Regions from separate parts of the Pseudomonas sp. G3-19 genome, predicted to be linked through region 1. Evidence: predicted binding sites of a transcription regulator. Region 1 holds the regulator's gene; each other region holds the start of a gene.
The links. The regulator FliA, encoded in region 1, starts transcription of late flagellar genes. The targets are predictions, from matches to a motif close to CTAAAGTTTNNNNNNNNNNNGCCGNTAA.
Positions count from the first base shown of each region.

Region 2: ACOYXI_RS18430 (methyl-accepting chemotaxis protein) is a predicted target of FliA. The motif match lies at 2,815-2,842, and genes of this name have one in related genera.
Region 3: ACOYXI_RS00780 (methyl-accepting chemotaxis protein) is a predicted target of FliA. The motif match lies at 2,032-2,059, and genes of this name have one in related genera.
Region 4: ACOYXI_RS20090 (methyl-accepting chemotaxis protein) is a predicted target of FliA. The motif match lies at 2,238-2,265, and genes of this name have one in related genera.

Region 1 is NZ_JBMPIQ010000003.1:5,993,381-5,997,777, reverse strand. It holds gene ACOYXI_RS27335 (chemotaxis protein CheA) at 1-838, opposite strand, end outside; gene ACOYXI_RS27330 (protein phosphatase CheZ) at 893-1,681, opposite strand; gene ACOYXI_RS27325 (chemotaxis response regulator CheY) at 1,699-2,070, opposite strand; gene fliA (RNA polymerase sigma factor FliA) at 2,236-2,976, opposite strand; gene fleN (flagellar synthesis regulator FleN) at 2,973-3,803, opposite strand; gene flhF (flagellar biosynthesis protein FlhF) at 3,917-4,397, opposite strand, start outside.
Region 2 is NZ_JBMPIQ010000003.1:3,996,566-4,000,962, forward strand. It holds gene ACOYXI_RS18425 (aldose 1-epimerase family protein) at 1-515, opposite strand, end outside; gene ACOYXI_RS18430 (methyl-accepting chemotaxis protein) at 735-2,711, opposite strand; gene ACOYXI_RS18435 (LysR substrate-binding domain-containing protein) at 2,893-3,813, opposite strand; gene ACOYXI_RS18440 (NorM family multidrug efflux MATE transporter) at 3,973-4,397, shown strand, end outside.
Region 3 is NZ_JBMPIQ010000003.1:108,895-113,291, reverse strand. It holds gene ACOYXI_RS00795 (GlxA family transcriptional regulator) at 1-181, opposite strand, end outside; gene inhA (isonitrile hydratase) at 271-957, shown strand; gene ACOYXI_RS00785 (CPBP family intramembrane glutamic endopeptidase) at 1,194-1,985, shown strand; gene ACOYXI_RS00780 (methyl-accepting chemotaxis protein) at 2,089-3,654, shown strand.
Region 4 is NZ_JBMPIQ010000003.1:4,361,545-4,365,941, forward strand. It holds gene ACOYXI_RS20075 (TonB-dependent siderophore receptor) at 1-480, opposite strand, end outside; gene ACOYXI_RS20080 (FecR domain-containing protein) at 568-1,569, opposite strand; gene ACOYXI_RS20085 (sigma-70 family RNA polymerase sigma factor) at 1,569-2,069, opposite strand; gene ACOYXI_RS20090 (methyl-accepting chemotaxis protein) at 2,381-4,261, shown strand; gene ACOYXI_RS20095 (SRPBCC family protein) at 4,388-4,397, opposite strand, start outside.

The DNA.
Region 1 (4,397 bases):
TGCCGGCAGCGGCCGCCGCCGGTGCGGCAGGCGCAACCGGTGCCGAGGCGATAGCCGATTCCAGCGCTTCCACGGCAAAGTTGCCCTTGCCGTGCAACTGATCGAGCAGTGCTTCGAATTCGTCGTCGGTGATGTCCGAGCTGTCACCCGCCTCCGGTGCCGCTGGAGCGGCCGCGGTCGGTGCGACGGCGTCTGGCGCGAACTGGCCTTTGCCGTGCAGTTGATCGAGCAACGACTCGAATTCGGCGTCGGTGATTTCATCGCTGGCGGCCGCATCGGCAGCCGGCGCAGGTGCAGCAGCGGCCGGGGCTTCGGCTTCGGCCTTGACGGCGTTCAGCGAATCCAGCAGCTGTTCAAATTCGTTATCGGTGATGTCGCCGGAATCGCCTTCGACGACCAGTTCTTCGATCATCTCGGCCACTGGCGAAGCCGGGGCTTCGTCGGCCGTTTGCGGCTCGGCCAGACGCGCCAGGGCGGCCAGCAGTTCCGGGGTTGCAGCAGTGATCGGTGCACGTTCACGGACTTCGCTGAACATGCTGTTCACCGCGTCCAGTGCTTCAAGCACCACGTCCATCAGTTCTGCATCAACGCGCCGCTCACCCTTGCGCAGGATGTCGAACACGTTTTCGGCGATGTGACAGCACTCCACCAGCTCGTTGAGCTGAAGGAAGCCGGCGCCCCCTTTTACAGTGTGGAAACCGCGAAAAATTGCGTTGAGCAGATCTGCGTCATCCGGGCGGCTTTCCAGCTCGACCAGTTGCTCGGACAGTTGCTCAAGAATCTCGCCGGCCTCAACCAGGAAATCCTGAAGGATCTCTTCATCGGCGCCGAAGCTCATTAATGGGGTGCTCCTACAGGTCTAAAAACCCAAAAAACCTAAAATTCCAAAACTCTAGAATCCGAGGCTGGATAACAAATCGTCCACATCGTCCTGACCGGACACAACGTCTTCTCGTTTATCGGCATGAATCTGCGGACCTTCACCCTGCGAGAGATGTTTTTGTGGATCTTTTTCTGCAAGCATCGCGGCACGGTCGTGTTCGATGCCCGCAAAGCGGTCAACCTGACTGGCCATGAGGACGAGTTTGAGCAAATTGCTTTCGACTTCGGTGACCAGTTGGGTCACACGCTTGATCACTTGACCGGTGAGGTCCTGGTAATCCTGAGCCAGCAGGATGTCGTTGAGGTTGCTCGACACCGCACGGTTGTCCGTGCTGCTGCGTGACAGAAAACCGTCGACCCGGCGCGCCAGTTCGCGGAACTCTTCAGCTCCGACTTCACGACGCATGAAGCGGCCCCAATCGGTGCTCAGCGCCTGGGCTTCTTCAGCCAGGCCATTGACCACCGGGGTGGCGCTTTCCACCAGATCCATGGTGCGGTTGGCCGCGGCTTCGGTCAGCTTGACCACATAGCCCAGGCGTTCGGTGGCGTCGGTGATTTGCGACACTTCCTCGGCCTGCGGCATGTGCGGATCGATCTGGAAATTGACGATCGCACTGTGCAGTTCGCGTGTGAGCTTGCCCACTTCCTGATACAGGCCGCGGTCACGGGTCTGATTGAGCTCATGGATCAGTTGCACAGCGTCGCCGAACCTGCCTTTTTCAAGGCTCTCGACCAGTTCGACCGCGTGTTTTTTCAGGGTCGACTCGAAATCGCCCTGTGAAGATTCGTTATGCTCCATAGCTCCCCCGCGCGTCATCAGCCGATGCGTTCGAAAATCTTCTCGATTTTGTCTTTCAACGCCTGAGCCGTGAAAGGTTTGACCACGTAGCCGTTCACACCGGCCTGAGCGGCCTCGATGATTTGCTCGCGCTTGGCTTCAGCGGTCACCATCAGCACCGGCAGGTGCTTGAGTTTTTCATCGGCACGCACGTGGCGCAGCAAGTCGATACCGGTCATGCCCGGCATGTTCCAGTCCGTTACCAGAAAGTCGATGCTGCCGCTGTTGAGTACCGGAATGGCGGTAGTGCCATCGTCGGCCTCGACGGTGTTGGTGAACCCGAGATCGCGCAGCAGGTTCTTGATGATCCGCCGCATCGTTGAGAAGTCATCAACGATGAGGATTTTCATGTCTTTGTTCAATTCGACCTCCAAGCAGTCTTAAACGCGCCCAGCACCTGGACGCGCCACTTCAATCAATCGGCGCAGCACTCGAAGACTGTCTGGAGCACAACAGAGCAAGACCGGTGCCGTTCTCACCGCACCAGCCTCGTTCGCAGTGTCCCCACACTGCCTTCAGCGCGCTCGCCACTCCCCCAAACGCCCCCGCAAACGGGCCGCGCACTGGCTGTGTAACTGGCTGACCCGCGATTCACTGACGCCAAGGACTTCACCGATCTCCTTGAGGTTCAGCTCTTCGTCGTAGTACAGCGCCAACACCAGTCGCTCACGCTCCGGCAAATTGGCAATCGCGTCCGCCAGCGCCGCCTGAAAGCGTTCATCTTCCAGATCGCGTGACGGCTCAAGATGAGCACTGGCGCCATCCTCGTGCAGCCCTTCGTGTTCGCCGTCCTGCAACAGATCGTCGAAACTGAACAGCCGGCTGCCCAGGGTGTCATTCAAAATCCCGTAGTAATCGTCGAGACTCAATTGGAGTTCGGCCGCAACCTCGTGATCTTTAGCGTCACGGCCGGTTTTAGCTTCAATTGAGCGAATGGCATCGCTGACCATACGGGTATTGCGGTGAACCGAGCGCGGTGCCCAATCCCCTTTGCGCACTTCATCGAGCATCGCGCCGCGGATCCGGATGCCCGCGTACGTTTCGAAACTGGCGCCTTTGCTGGCGTCATATTTGGTTGAGACTTCGAGCAGGCCGATCATCCCGGCCTGAATCAGGTCTTCAACCTGCACACTCGCCGGCAAGCGCGCCAGCAAGTGATAGGCAATGCGCTTGACCAGTGGCGCGTAACGCTCGATCAACTCGTACTGCGCGTCACGTGCCGACTTCTTGTAGTAGTTCATACCGCTCGCGGTCATAACACAGGCCCTGCTGTTTGCTGCACGAGGCGCTCGACGAAAAACTCAAGGTGGCCGCGCGGGTTGGCAGGCAGCGGCCAGGTATCGACCTTCTGCGCGATCGCCTTGAACGCCAGCGCGCACTTGGAACGCGGAAAGGCTTCATAGACCGCTCGCTGCTTCTGCACTGCCTTGCGCACGCTTTCGTCGTACGGCACGGCGCCGACGTATTGTAAGGCGACGTCGAGGAAGCGATCCGTGACCTTGGTCAACTTGGCGAACAGGTTGCGCCCTTCCTGCGGGCTCTGCGCCATGTTGGCCAGCACGCGGAAGCGGTTCATGCCGTAGTCGCGGTTGAGCAGTTTGATCAGCGCGTAGGCGTCGGTGATCGAGGTCGGCTCGTCGCAGACCACCAGCAACACTTCCTGCGCGGCGCGGACAAAACTGACTACCGAGTCACCAATACCTGCAGCGGTGTCGATCACCAGCACATCGAGGTTGTCGCCGATGTCGCTGAAGGCCTGAATCAGACCGGCATGTTGCGCCGGGCTCAGGTGCACCATGCTTTGGGTGCCGGAAGCGGCCGGCACGATGCGGATCCCGCCGGGGCCCTGCAACAGCACGTCGCGCAGCTCACAGCGGCCTTCGATCACATCGGCCAGAGTACGTTTGGGGGTCAGTCCCAGCAGAACGTCGACGTTCGCCAGCCCCAGATCGGCGTCCAGCAGCATGACCCGACGGCCAAGCTCTGCCAGCGCCAGAGACAAGTTCACTGACACGTTAGTCTTGCCGACGCCACCTTTGCCGCCGGTCACCGCGATCACCTGTACGGGATGCATGCTGCCCATGTTATTTCTTTACCTTGTCTTGCATAGACGGAGGCCACATTACTGGCTGCGCGTTCTCAACCGGAACAATGCATGGCAGACCATCGATGTAGGTACAAAAACGGTTCATTACCTCAGCCAACCTGCTTGGTCGGGCTGTGGTAGATATCAGCGAACATGTCAGCCATGGCTTCTTCGCTGGGTTCTTCCTGCATTTGCACGCTGACGGCGCGGCTGACCAGTTGATGACGGCGCGGCAGATGCAGATCATCCGGAATCCGTGGGCCATCGGTCAGGTACGCGACCGGCAGTTCATGACTGATCGCCAGGCTCAACACTTCGCCAAGGCTGGCCGTCTCATCCAGTTTAGTCAGGATGCAGCCGGCAAGCCCGCAACGCTTGTAACTGTGATAAGCGGCGGTTAGAACCTGTTTCTGGCTGGTGGTTGCCAGCACCAGATAATTTTTTGAACGGATGCCACGCCCGGCCAGACTTTCCAGCTGCATGCGCAAGGCCGGATCGCTGGCCTGCAAGCCGGCGGTATCGATCAGCACCACGCGCTTGCGCAGCAGCGGGTCGAGCGCCTGCACCAGCGACTGGCCCGGATCGACGTGG
Region 2 (4,397 bases), 2.0 Mb from region 1:
GGTTTTTCATCGATGTGCAGCGTGACAGTGCTGGCCGGAATGTTCGCGGCGCGGCCGTGCAGGGTCAGCATCTCGCCATTGTCGATGCCGGGATGGCCGACCCATTCGTAACCGCAGCGGGTCACCAACTCATTGAAGCCTTCCAGCCAGCCCAGACCACCGCGTCCATTGAGTTCGATGAAGGCCGGGTTGACCACTTCCTTGACCGGCGAATCCCAACCCATGCGCACGTTACCAACCGACGCCTGCAGGACATTCATGCCGCGGGTCGGCACCACCGAGAGTTTCATCGTGCCGTTATCGATATCGACGATGCTGACACCTTCCTGTCGTCCGCCGTGCAAGGTTCGCAGACTCACGGAGAAAGGCTTGTCGGTTTTCAACCCGAGCTGCTCACTGGTAATGCTCCAGTTTTGCGCGGGCTTGTTGGTATCGAGGAGTACGTAATCCCAGGCCATGGCGTGGGAAGCAGCAGAGAGTGCGCCGAATGCAACGGCGAGTTTGAACGGGGTCATGGCAGCAGCCTTTATTGGAGTTGTGCCATTTTTATAGCGCTGCGGAAACGTTTCAGCAAGTGCAATGGAGCTTGCGATCGTGTGATTTACCAAGAATTGGCGGGGATCCATTCGCGAGCAAGCTCGCTCCCACAGGGATCTCGGGTGTTCACAGAATCTGTGATTCACGCCGGAAACTGTGGGAGCGAGCTTGCTCGCGAAAGCGATATCAAGGCTGTATCAACGAAAGCGATCAACCTCGGAACGCAGATCCGCCGCCAGCTTTTCAAGCTCTTTGGCGGTGACCGCAAGGTTCGACACCACCTCACGCTGCTCACTGTTGGCCAGCGCAATGCTCTGCAGGTTACTGCTGAGCAAAGTAGCCGTGCTGCTCTGCTCCTGGGTCGCGGTGGTAATCGCGGCGAACTGCTGCCCTGCCGAACGGCTCTGCTCATCGATCCGCGCCAGCGCCGACGCCACGTTGGCGTTGCGCGACAGGCCTTCCTGCATCAGCAGGTTGCCCTGCTCCATGGTGCTGATGGCGTTGCCGGTTTCCTGCTGGATGCTGTGAATCATCCCGGAGATTTCATCAGTGGCCTGACGGGTGCGCGACGCCAGGTTACGCACCTCATCGGCGACCACGGCAAAACCACGGCCCTGTTCACCGGCACGGGCCGCTTCGATGGCCGCGTTGAGCGCCAGCAGGTTGGTCTGTTCGGCAATCGAGGTGATCACACTGACAATGCCGCCGATTTCCTGGGAACGCTGGCCAAGGGTGTTGATCACGGTAGCCGTGGTGTTCAACGCGCCAGCGATTTGCTCCAGCGAGGAAGAGGCTTCGTCCATGGAAGTACGACCGATCTGCGTCTGCTGAGCGTTTTCCTGGGCCAGACGCTGGGTGGCCCCCATGTTGTCGGCGATGTTCAGCGAGGTGGCGCTGAACTCTTCAACTGCGCCGGCCATGCTGGTGATTTCGCCGGACTGCTGCTCCATGCCTTCGTAGGCACCACCGGACAAACCGGACAATGCCTGGGCGCGGCTGTTGACCTCTTCCGAGGAGCGGCGGATGTGTTCGACCATCGTCGACAGCGCCTGGCTCATCTGGTTGAACGCACGGGACAACTGTCCGATCTCGTCGTTGCTCGACACGTTCAGGCGCACGCTCAGATCACCTGCGCCCAGCGCTTCGGCCTGACGCACCAGATCACTCAGCGGCGCCAGTTTGCTGCGCAGCAACCACACCACCGAACCCACCGCTAACAGCATCGCCAGCAGGCTGCCGATGGCCAGTTGCGTGCCGACGCTCCAGGTCACCGCGCGAATCTCGGCTTTCGGCATGCTCGCCACTACCGCCCACGGCCCACCATCGAACGGTACCGAAACACTGTAGAAATCTTCGTTCTTGTCGCCCCAGAACTGACCTTTGCCAGGGGTTTTGGCCAGAGCGCCAATCACCGTAACCGCCTGATCCAATGCCTGGACGCCCGCCGGGGCCACCAACCATTTGTTCTGCTCATCCAGCAGCGCCAGCGAACCAGTCTGGCCGATGCGGAAGCGCTTGAGGTTGTCGAACTGGGCGTTCTGCGCATCGGTGTAATCAAAACCAACGAACAACACCGCAATCACCTTGCCGCTGCCATCGCGCACCGGGGTGTATTGGGTCATGTAGGAGCGATCAAACAGCAGCGCGCGGCCGACGTAACCCTGCCCGGCCATCAACTTCGCGTAGGCCGGGTGTGCGTGATCGAGCAGAGTGCCGATAGCGCGCGTGCCGTCCTGTTTGGTCAGCGAGGTGCTGACCCGCACGAAGTCTTCGCCGCTACGCACGAACAGCGTGGCAACGCCGGCGGTCATCTGCTTGAACTCGTCGACTTCCTTGAAGTTGTTGTTCAACACTTCGCTGCCCAGGTGCAGGCCCGGGGTCTGGGTGCCGGCGACGTTCACCGGTTCATCCGGGTGAATGCTCAGGCCCGCGCTGAAGCGCTTCTCGAACAGCCCGCTCAGGCGCTGGGTGCTTTCGCGCAGCGTGCCGTGGAAAGTGCTCAACTGGTCGGCCAGCAGCCGCGCCTCACTGGCGAGGTGCTCTTCACGGGTGGCGAGGTTGGCGGAATCCAGCGAACGCAGGGCGAACACCGTACTGCCGCTGATGACGATCGCCAGTATCACAGCGAGCGCGAGGCCCAGCTGCGAGGCGATCCGAGCGCGAGGTTGAGACATGGACAGCTCCTGGCCGAACTTGCCGATCCTCCTTGATCGCAGCTCGGATAATTTTCTAATGGGGGTGAATCGTGGATACCTGCACGGCGGTTCCACATGCACGTATTCGGCGGTAAAGCCGAATACTTGAGCGAACAGCAGGGTTATGGCACAAGGCCGGCATTGTGGCGGCTCTAACGTTTCAGCTCAAGCGCTTGACCACCGGCAACGCCATGGCCCGCACTTCGCCTTGCAGGAAGTCGCTGAGACGGCGCAAACGTTCACCTCCCGGACGGGTTTTTGGCCATACCAGGTAATAATTCAGGCCGCTGGCGACCGCGGTCGGCCAGGGCAGGCTCAGTCTTCCTTGCGCCACATCTTCGGCGACCATCAGCAGATCGCCCATTGACACCCCGTAGCCTCGCGCCGCGGCGATCATCCCAAGTTCGAGGGTATCGAACACCTGTCCGCCCTTGAGCGAAACCTGATCGGACAGCCCCATATGTTCCAGCCAACTGCGCCAGTCACGCCGATCCGGGGTCGGATGCAGCAACTCCGTGGAGGCCAGCCGCGCCACATCCCACGGCTGGTCATTCAGCAGGTTTGGCGCACCGACCGGGATCAACTCCTCGGGAAACAGCAGGCTGGCCTCCCAGTCGGGCGGGAAGTGCCCATCGCTCAGCAGCACCGCGCAGTCGAAGGGCTCGTTGTTGAAGTCCACCGAATCCACGTCCATCCACGCACTGGTCAGCTGTACCTCATTGCCCGGTTGTAGATGGCGAAAGCGGCTGAGTCGCGCCAGCAGCCAGCGCATGGTCAGGGTCGACGGCGCTTTCATGCGCAGGATGTCGTCTTCGGCGCGCAAGGTGTTGCAGGCGCGCTCCAGCGCCGCGAAACCATCGCGAATGCCGGGCAACAGCATCCGCGCCGATTCCGTCAGTTGCAGGTTGCGCCCACTGCGATGAAACAGCTTGCAGGCGAAATGTTCTTCCAGCGTCTTGATGTGCCGGCTGACTGCACTCTGGGTGATCGACAATTCCTCGGCCGCCCGGGTGAACGAGCTGTGCCGCGCCGCCGCTTCGAATGCGCGCAGGGCATACAAGGGTGGAAGACGACGGGACATACACAAAGCTCCTTTGGCGGCATCCGGCCACCCCGGCGAGGTTTACTCATGATGAGTTTTAATCATGCCACCCATCCTTTTTATCCTTTTGTGCAAACCCTGCCAAGCGCCGAGAATCGACGGTCTCTTGTTCCCTCTGATTGATGGGTGGTGATGACCATGCAGCATCCTGTGCGTACCGAACTCTGGGCCATCCTGCGGCTGGCGGGGCCGTTGATTGCTTCGCAGTTGGCGCACATGTTGATGGTGCTGACCGACACCCTGATGATGGCGCGCCTCAGCCCCGAAGCCCTGGCCGGCGGCGGACTGGGGGCAGCGAGTTATTCATTCGTGTCGATTTTCTGCATCGGCGTGATTGCAGCGGTCGGCACGCTGGTGGCGATCCGTCAGGGCGCCGGCGACATCATCGGCGCGGCCCGCCTGACCCAGGCCGGGTTGTGGCTGGCATGGCTGATGGCGCTCGGCGCCGGGTTGCTGCTGTGGAACCTGAAACCGGTGTTGCTGCTGTTCGGCCAGACCGAAACCAACGTCCATGCCGCCGGGCAATTCCTCATCGCCCTGCCCTTCGCCCTGCCCGGCTACCT
Region 3 (4,397 bases), 5.9 Mb from region 1:
CCGCCAGCCCCGCCGAGGACATCACCGCCCCACCCTCGCGAGCAATCACCGACGGCGCATACGGCACCGGCAAGCCGCGTTGGCGGGCGATGTCGTTGGCCGAGGCGAATACTTGCAGAGGGCCGGTGACGTCGAGAATCTGCATGTTGGCAAACGCGAGTACATGGATGACTTTGGGCATTTGGCGTAATTCGTGGGGTTATTGGCGTATACGCCAGAACCTACGCGCCTACAGTGAAGCCGTCCACCCCTCAAATGGAGAAAAATCCCATGACGTTGCAGATCGGTTTTCTGTTGTTTCCGCAGGTGCAGCAACTCGACCTGACCGGTCCCTATGACGTACTGGCCTCGCTGCCGAACGTGCAGGTGCATCTGATCTGGAAAGATCTGGTGCCGATCACTGCGAGCACCGGCCTGCTGTTGAAACCGACCACCACCTTCGAGGACTGCCCGGATCTGGATGTGATCTGCATTCCCGGCGGCGCCGGGGTCGGGCCGCTGATGGAAGATGAGCAGACGTTGGAGTTCATCAGGCGTCAGGCAGCGCAGGCCAGGTATGTGACGTCGGTGTGCACCGGTTCGCTGGTGCTGGGCGCGGCGGGACTGTTGAAAGGCAAACGCGCGACCACCCACTGGGCCTATCACGAACTGCTGCCGAAACTCGGCGCGATTGCGGTGCAGGACCGGGTGGTACGCGACGGCAATCTGTTTACCGGTGGCGGCATTACCGCAGGCATCGACTTTGCGCTGGTGCTGGCCGCCGAACTGGTGGGGGCCGAGGCGGCGCAGTTAATTCAACTGCAGCTGGAATATGCGCCGGCGCCGCCTTTTGAATCGGGCAGCCCGCAGACGGCGCCGAGTGCTGTCGTCGATGAGGCTCGGCACCGCGCGGCGCTTTCGTTGAAACTGCGCACGGAAATCACCGAGCGCGCGGCGGCGAAGCTCGATCTGCGCTGATTCCTCAGCCACACACAGATCTACTGTGGGAGCGGGCTTGCTCGCGAATGCGGTGTATCCGTCGAGATTTTTATCGCCTGACACACCGCATTCGCGAGCAAGCCCGCTCCCACAATGGGTTTTGTGGATGGCCTCAGGTTTGGAACCTGTCCCCGCATCCCGCCACAGCTTTACTTGTCCCCACGCCCTCACCCGTGTAGAAAGCCCTTCCACAAAATTCTGCACAAGGACTTTCGATGAAGGCGTTGCCATGGCTCTATCTGGCACTTCTCAGCCTCGGTTATGGATTGGCGTTGAGCTTTGGCCAACTCGGCTGGCTCGCGCTGATCTCCGTGGGACTATTGCTGTTGACCGGTTTCGCCGTGCGCCAACAGCAGGTGCCGGTGGCGCGCCTGTTGGGGCATGCCGTGTTCATCTTCCTCGCCCTGTCGCTGGCGCTGCACTGGTTGCCGGGATTCGCCAACGGCCGGGCCATCGCCCCGCTGCGTTTCACCGACGACGCCGTGCCGTTTGCGATGTACCTGAATCTGGACAAACCCTTGATCGGCTTCTGGCTGTTGCTCGCCTGCCCGTGGATTGTCGCGGCACGCTCGCTGCGTCCGACGGAGTACGCCAGCGTCCTCGCCCTGACCTTGAGCGCCGTCCTGGCGCTGGGCGGCGCACTGTTGTTCGGCATGATTGCCTGGGCGCCGAAGTGGCCTGATCAAGCATGGCTGTGGCTGCTGAACAATCTGCTGTTGGTGACGCTGGTCGAGGAAGCGCTGTTTCGCGGCTATATACAGGGCGGTTTGAGCCGACTGTTCAAACACCTGCCCCACGGCGACAACCTCGCTCTGCTGCTGGCGTCGCTGATCTTTGCCCTGGCGCATCTGGGCGCGGGTTGGCACTGGGTGTTGCTGGCGGGTCTGGCGGGTGTCGGCTATGGTCTGGCCTACCGTTTCGGTGGCCTTGCGGCGGCGATCGCCACGCATTTCGGGCTGAACCTGCTGCATTTTGCGCTGTTCACCTATCCGATGCTGGCCGGTTGAAGCAAGAGCGGTTTTGCGACGCCGTACTTATATCTGAAAAAAAAACTTCAATAATTTCCTGACAGCGCCGACAACCTTTCAAAGCCTTGCGGATTGAAAAACCATGCGTAATAACCAGCCCATTACACAACGCGAACGGACTTTCCCGGCTCAGCAGCGGTTGATTTCCACAACCGACGCCAAAGGCGTGATCACCTACTGCAACGACGCTTTCGTCGAAATCAGCGGGTTTTCGCGTGAAGAGCTGATCCGTGCGCCGCACAACCTGGTTCGTCACCCCGACGTCCCGGCTGCGGTGTTTTCGCACATGTGGGGCACACTGAAACAAGGCTTGCCATGGATGGGCATTGTCAAGAATCGCTGCAAATCCGGTGACCACTACTGGGTGAACGCCTACGTGACACCGGTGTTCGACGGCAATCAGGTGGTCGGTTACGAGTCGGTGCGGATCAAACCCACCGCCGAACAGATCCGCCGTGCCGAAGCGCTCTACCAACGCATCAACCAAGGCAAGTCGGCGATCCCTTCCAGCGACAAATGGCTGCCGGTGCTGCAGGACTGGCTGCCGTTCATTCTGGTGAGCCAACTGAGCTTCGTGATCGGCGCAACCCTGAACTCGCACTGGGGCTTCGCCCTGGCAGCGGGCCTCTCGGTGCCGCTGGGCCTGATGGGTCTGCAATGGCAGCAACGCGGGCTCAAGCGCCTGCTGCGTCTGGCCGAGCAGACCACTTCCGACCCGCTGATCGCGCAGATGTACACCGACAGCCGTGGCGCGCAGGCGCGTCTGGAAATGTCGATCCTCAGCCAGGAAGCGCGCCTGAAAACCTGCCTGACCCGTCTGCAGGACACCGCCGAGCACCTGACCGATCAGGCCAAACAGTCCGACGCCCTGGCGCACAACAGCTCCAGCGGTCTGGAGCGCCAGCGCGTGGAAACCGAACAGGTCGCCACCGCCGTCAACCAGATGGCTGCCACCACGCAAGAAGTGGCGAGCCACGTGCAGCGCACTGCCGACGCCACCCAGGAAGCCAATCGCCTGACCGGTCGTGGCCGTGACATCGCCGGGGAAACCCGCGAAGCCATCCAGCGCCTGTCGGTGGTGGTCGGCGAAACCGGCCTGACCGTCACCCAACTGGCCAAGGACAGCGACGAAATCGGCGGCGTGGTCGACGTGATCAAAGGCATCGCCGACCAGACCAATCTGCTCGCCCTCAACGCCGCCATCGAAGCGGCACGTGCCGGCGAGATGGGCCGTGGCTTCGCCGTGGTAGCTGACGAAGTGCGCCAACTGGCGCAACGCACCAGCGAATCCACCGGCCAGATCCACGCCCTGATCGCCAAGCTGCAGCAGACCGCGTCCAGCGCCGTGCAGACCATGGAAGCCGGCCATCGCCAGGCCGAAGAAGGTGTGGCGCGGGTACTGGAAGCGGATCAGGCACTGGTCGGCATCAGCGAAGCAGTGGCCAACATCACCGACATGACCACGCAGATCGCTGCTGCGACCGAAGAGCAAAGTGCCGTGGCTGAAGAAATCAGCCGCAACATCAGCAACATTTCGGAGTTGGCAGACCAGACCTCGGAACAGGCGCATAACTCGGCGTTGCTGAGTGAAGAGCTGACCAAGACTGCGAATACTCAGTATTCGTTGGTGGAGCGGTTTAACCGCTAAAAGTAAAAGATCGCAGCCTGCGGCATCTCCTACACCGATCACCTGTAGGAGCTGCCGCAGGCTGCGATCTTTTAATCTTAAAAGCCCAGACAGCGAAAGCGTCCGGGCTTTTTATTGCCAGTCTGAAATTGATGGTGCTTGGCAGACCGCATTCGCGAGCAAGCTCGCTCCCACATTGGCACTGCGTTGAGTCACAGTTCTGCGCACGACGACAATCACCTGTGGGAGCGAGCTTGCTCGCGAAGACGCCTTCTCTGCCAACGACGATCTCACTCAAGCAACGCAGACACTGCCTACAACTGCGCCAGAATGCGCCGACTGGTGCTTGGTGCAGCCAAGTTCTATCGCTTGCCGGTCGCTACTCAATCACGCAGATCGGCCAGCATGAATACATACCCCACGCGAAACCCCCACAAACAGTAAGTTCGTGATGAACTGACATTCCTGGATGCTCGGCACGCCGCGCGTGATGGGCAGAAAGTGTTCGATAAATATGTGATCACTGGCAGGCTATCCACCACAAAGTAAATCAAAAGATCGCAGCTTTCGGCAGCTCCTACACCGATCACCTGTAGGAGCTGCCGAAGGCTGCGATCTTTTGACCTGTAAGCCCGGACAGCTAAAGCGTCCGGGCTTTTTGTTGCCAGTCTGAAACTGGTGGTGTCTGGCAGACCGCATTCGCGAGCAAGCTCGCTCCCACATTTAGTCCTGTGTACGCAGAACCAATGTGGGAGCGAGCTTGC
Region 4 (4,397 bases), 1.6 Mb from region 1:
CTGGCTGTGGGTGGCGTTATAGCCTTCCATGCTGCCGAGTGCGTTGCCGAGGGCGAAACCTTTGATATCGGTGGTTGGCAGTGCCAGCGCATCGGTTTCACTGACAGCACGCAGGACGTAGCTGCTGCCGTCCTGGCTGACTGCTTCCAGGCCCGAACCGCTGAGCAAATGGCTCAACGCCTGATCAGTTGAATATTCGCCCTGTACGCCCGGAGACTGTTGTCCCTGCGTTTGCTGCGGAGTCATCGCCAGGGTAATGCCGGCCTGACGGGCAAACTGGTTCAGCGCTTCGCCCAGCGGGCCGGCGCCGATGCTGTAGCGATGACTGCTCGCTTCACTGGCAGGGGCGGCGACGCTCAGGCCGGGCAGCGCACCGGCACCCAGAACGGTGGACAGCAGGGCGGCGCGAACGGCGTGGCGCAGCAGGCCCGATTCGGCAGTGAAATTCAGCGGTTTCTTACAGGTGAGGCGGACAGTCATTGTCGGTTTCCGTGGCAAGTCGCAAAGGCTGAGTTGAAGTGCTTACTGACCAAGCCGGACTTGTCGCGAAAACCCGCCAAAATAATTTCAGGCCACCGCCTCGAGTGTGACCCACCATCGGGTGCGATAACGCAATTGCACCGGCAGGGTCTGCGGCAGGATGGCCAGCAGCGTGTCGGTGTCCTCCAGGCGGAACACCCCGGACAGGCGCAAGTCCGCCACCTGCGGCGCGCACGTCACAAAGCCCTGACGATAACGCCCGACTTCATTGAGGAAATCGCCCAGGCGCATGTTGCGAGTGACGATCAAACCGTCGACCCACGCACCCGCCTCCATACTCAGTGGCAGTGCCGGGCGCACCTGATGGTGATCGATCAGATAGGTCTGCCCGGCGAGCGCCTCGACGGAGGTTGCGCCGCTGCGAATGGCGACGCTCCCTGAGCTGACAGTCAGCCGCGTGCAATCGCTGTCCTGACGCAGGATGAAGCGGGCTTTTATCGGCTCATAAATGCCATGACGACTTTGCACGCGAAGTGGCCGGTTGAACGTCGCGCCTTCATCGTTACCGCCGCATGTGACGATGATTTCGCCGCGAGTGAGTTTGATCAGCCGCTGCTGCGCGGTGTAGTCCAGATCCACTGCGCTGGCAGTGTTCAGCTCGATCCGCGTGCCGTCGGGCAACTGGAACCCGCGACGCTCGCCGGTCGCCGTAGCGTAATCAGCGCGCCACTGCTGCCACACGGAGGTGTCCTTGGCCAGCCATGCCGCGGAGCCCATCAGCACCGCGCCAGACAGCAGCTTCAAGGCTTGTCGCCGCCCCAGCCCTTGCGCACTGTTTTCCAGCGTATTGAACGCCACGTGCGCGCCGGGCACTGCGCGCAGGTTATGGCTCAATTCCGCCTGCAGCGACTGCACGCGCTGCCAGGCCAGTTCATGTTCATGATGTTCGGCGCGCCACGCGTCGCACTGATGACTCAGGCGCGCATTGCCATGGTTGTTACGCAGCCGCAGCAACCAGTGGATGGCTTGCTTGACCACCTGTTGCTGCGGCTCGGCGCGGCGCGCGACTGAGTTGTTATCCACAGGCATCAACTTGCGTACCGCAACACGTAGCAGTGATACATCGCATCGGCGACGTAACGTTCGACGGAGCGCAGTGACAAGCCCATCTGCGCGGCGATCTGCTTGTGGGTCAAACCTTCGCACTGCGCCAGCAGAAACGCCTGACGCACTTTCGGTCGCAAGCCTTCAAGCATGCGCGCGATGCTCTCGAGCAACTCGATTACCAGCGCGCGGGTTTCGGCGCTTGGGGTTTCGGCTTCGGGCAAATGGGCGATGGTTTCGAGATAGGCGCGTTCGATTTCTTCACGACGCCAATGATCGATCACCAGGCCACGGGCGATGGTGCGTAAAAATGCGCGAGGCGCCTTGAGTTCCAGGCGTTCGCTGCGCTGCAACAGGCGGACGAAGGTGTCCTGGGCCAGATCTGCGGCATCCGCGGCATTGCCCAGCCGCGCCCGCAGCCAGGCGTTGAGCCAGCCGTGATGACTCCTGTAAAGCGCCTGCACTGCAAACTCAGGTGAGGACATGAACGCGACAGCCCGAACGTCACAAATGATAATTAGTCGCATTTTTATCAGGGGCTGCGAATTTTGCAACCTCTGCTCGGAGATCCAGCAAAAAAACTTCGTGGCGAACGCTCTGGCACGCCGTTCGGCGGGAATCTGACAGAAATGCAGGCCATTTCCCACGCAGCCCTAAGATTTCCGTGAATGGTGCCGACAGACTGGTGAGACATGCGTGCACCAAAGTAGAGCGGCCGTCAGAACGCCGCCTGCGCTGTACATGGAATGTTGCATCCCGGAACGCATCCCCACTTTTGCATAAGAAGTCCCATGAAATGAATCTCAAGTTCAGCCATAAAATCCTGTTGGCCGCCTCGGGCGTCGTGGTCCTGGCTTTCGCTTTGTTCACCCTCTACAACGACTATCTGCAGCGCAACACCATTCGCCAGAACCTCCAGTCGTCCGTACAGCAGGCCGGCGATCTGACCGCCAGCAGCGTGCAGAACTGGATGAGCGGGCGAATTCTGGTGCTGGAAAACCTCGCGCAGAACGTTGCCCATCAGGGCAAGGACGCCGACTTCCCGGGGCTGGTCGATCAACCGGCCTTTACCTCGAACTTCCAGTTCACCTACGTCGGTCAGGCCAACGGAGTATTCACCCAGCGCCCTGACGCGAAGATGCCCGACGGCTACGACCCGCGTCAGCGCCCTTGGTACAAGCAGGCCGTGGTCGCCGACAAAACCATGTTGACCCCGCCATACATGGCGGCGGTCGGTGGTCTGGTCGTGACCATCGCCATGCCGGTGAAAAAGAATGGCGAACTGCTGGGTGTGGTCGGCGGTGACCTGAGCCTGGAAACCCTGGTGAAGATCATCAACTCGGTGGACTTCGGTGGCCTCGGCCACGCATTCCTGGTCAGCGGTGACGGCCAAGTGATCGTCAGCCCGGACAAAGACCAGGTGATGAAGAACCTCAAGGACATCTACCCGAACGCCGGCGTGCGCATCGAGAAGGGCAACCAGAACGTGGTGCTCAGCGGCCAGGAACGCATCCTGTCGTTCACTCCGGTCAGCGGTTTGCCGAATGCCGACTGGTACATCGGGCTGTCGATCGATCGTGACAAGGCCTACGCCGCCCTCAGCCAGTTCCGTACTTCGGCGCTGATCGCGATGTTCGTCGCGGTCGCGGCGATTGCGCTGCTGCTGAGCCTGCTGATCAACGTCCTGATGCGTCCGCTGACCACCATGGGCCGCGCGATGCAGGACATCGCTCAAGGCGAAGGCGACCTGACCCGGCGTCTGGTCGTGGCAGGCAAGGATGAGTTCGCCGAACTGGGCAGCGCGTTCAACCAGTTCGTCGAGCGCATTCACGCGTCGATTTCCGAAGTGTCCTCGGCTACCCGTCATGTGCACGACCTGTCGCAACGGGTAATGGCCTCGTCCAACGCCTCGATCATCGGTTCCGACGAACAAAGCGCGCGCACCAACAGTGTGGCCGCCGCGATCAACCAGTTGGGCGCCGCCACTCAGGAAATCGCCCGCAACGCCGCCGACGCTTCGCAGCACGCCAGCGGCGCGAGCGAGCAGGCCGATGACGGTCGTCAGGTGGTCGAGCAGACCATTCAGGCGATGACCGAGCTGTCGCAGAAGATCAGCCTGTCATGCACCCAGATCGAAACCCTGAATGCCAGCACCGACAACATCGGCCACATCCTCGATGTGATCAAAGGCATCTCGCAGCAGACCAACCTGCTGGCGCTCAACGCGGCGATTGAAGCGGCCCGTGCCGGTGAAGCCGGACGCGGTTTTGCGGTGGTCGCGGACGAAGTGCGTAACCTCGCCCATCGCACTCAGGAATCGGCGGAAGAGATCCACAAAATGATCACTTCGTTGCAGGTCGGTTCGCGTGAAGCGGTGACCACCATGAACGCCAGTCAGGCGTCCAGCGAAGAGAGCGTGGAAGTGGCCAATCAGGCCGGTCTGCGCCTGGTCAGCGTGACCCAGCGCATCGGCGAAATCGACGGCATGAACCAGTCGGTGGCCGCGGCGACCGAAGAGCAGACGGCGGTGGTGGAAACCCTCAACGTCGACGTCAATCAGATCAACCTGCTGAACCAGCAGAGCGTCGCCAACCTCAATGAAACGTTGAAGGATTGTGATGCGTTGTCGCAGCAGGCGAATCGGTTGAAGCAGTTGGTCGATAGCTTCAAGATCTGATTTTCAGATTCGAGACCGCGTTATCGTTGATCGCGAGCAGGCTCACTCCTACAGGGGAACGCATTCCAACTGTAGGAGTGAGCCTGCTCGCGATTGCGGCAGATCAGTCACTGCCAAACCGAAGCCTTAGACAAAC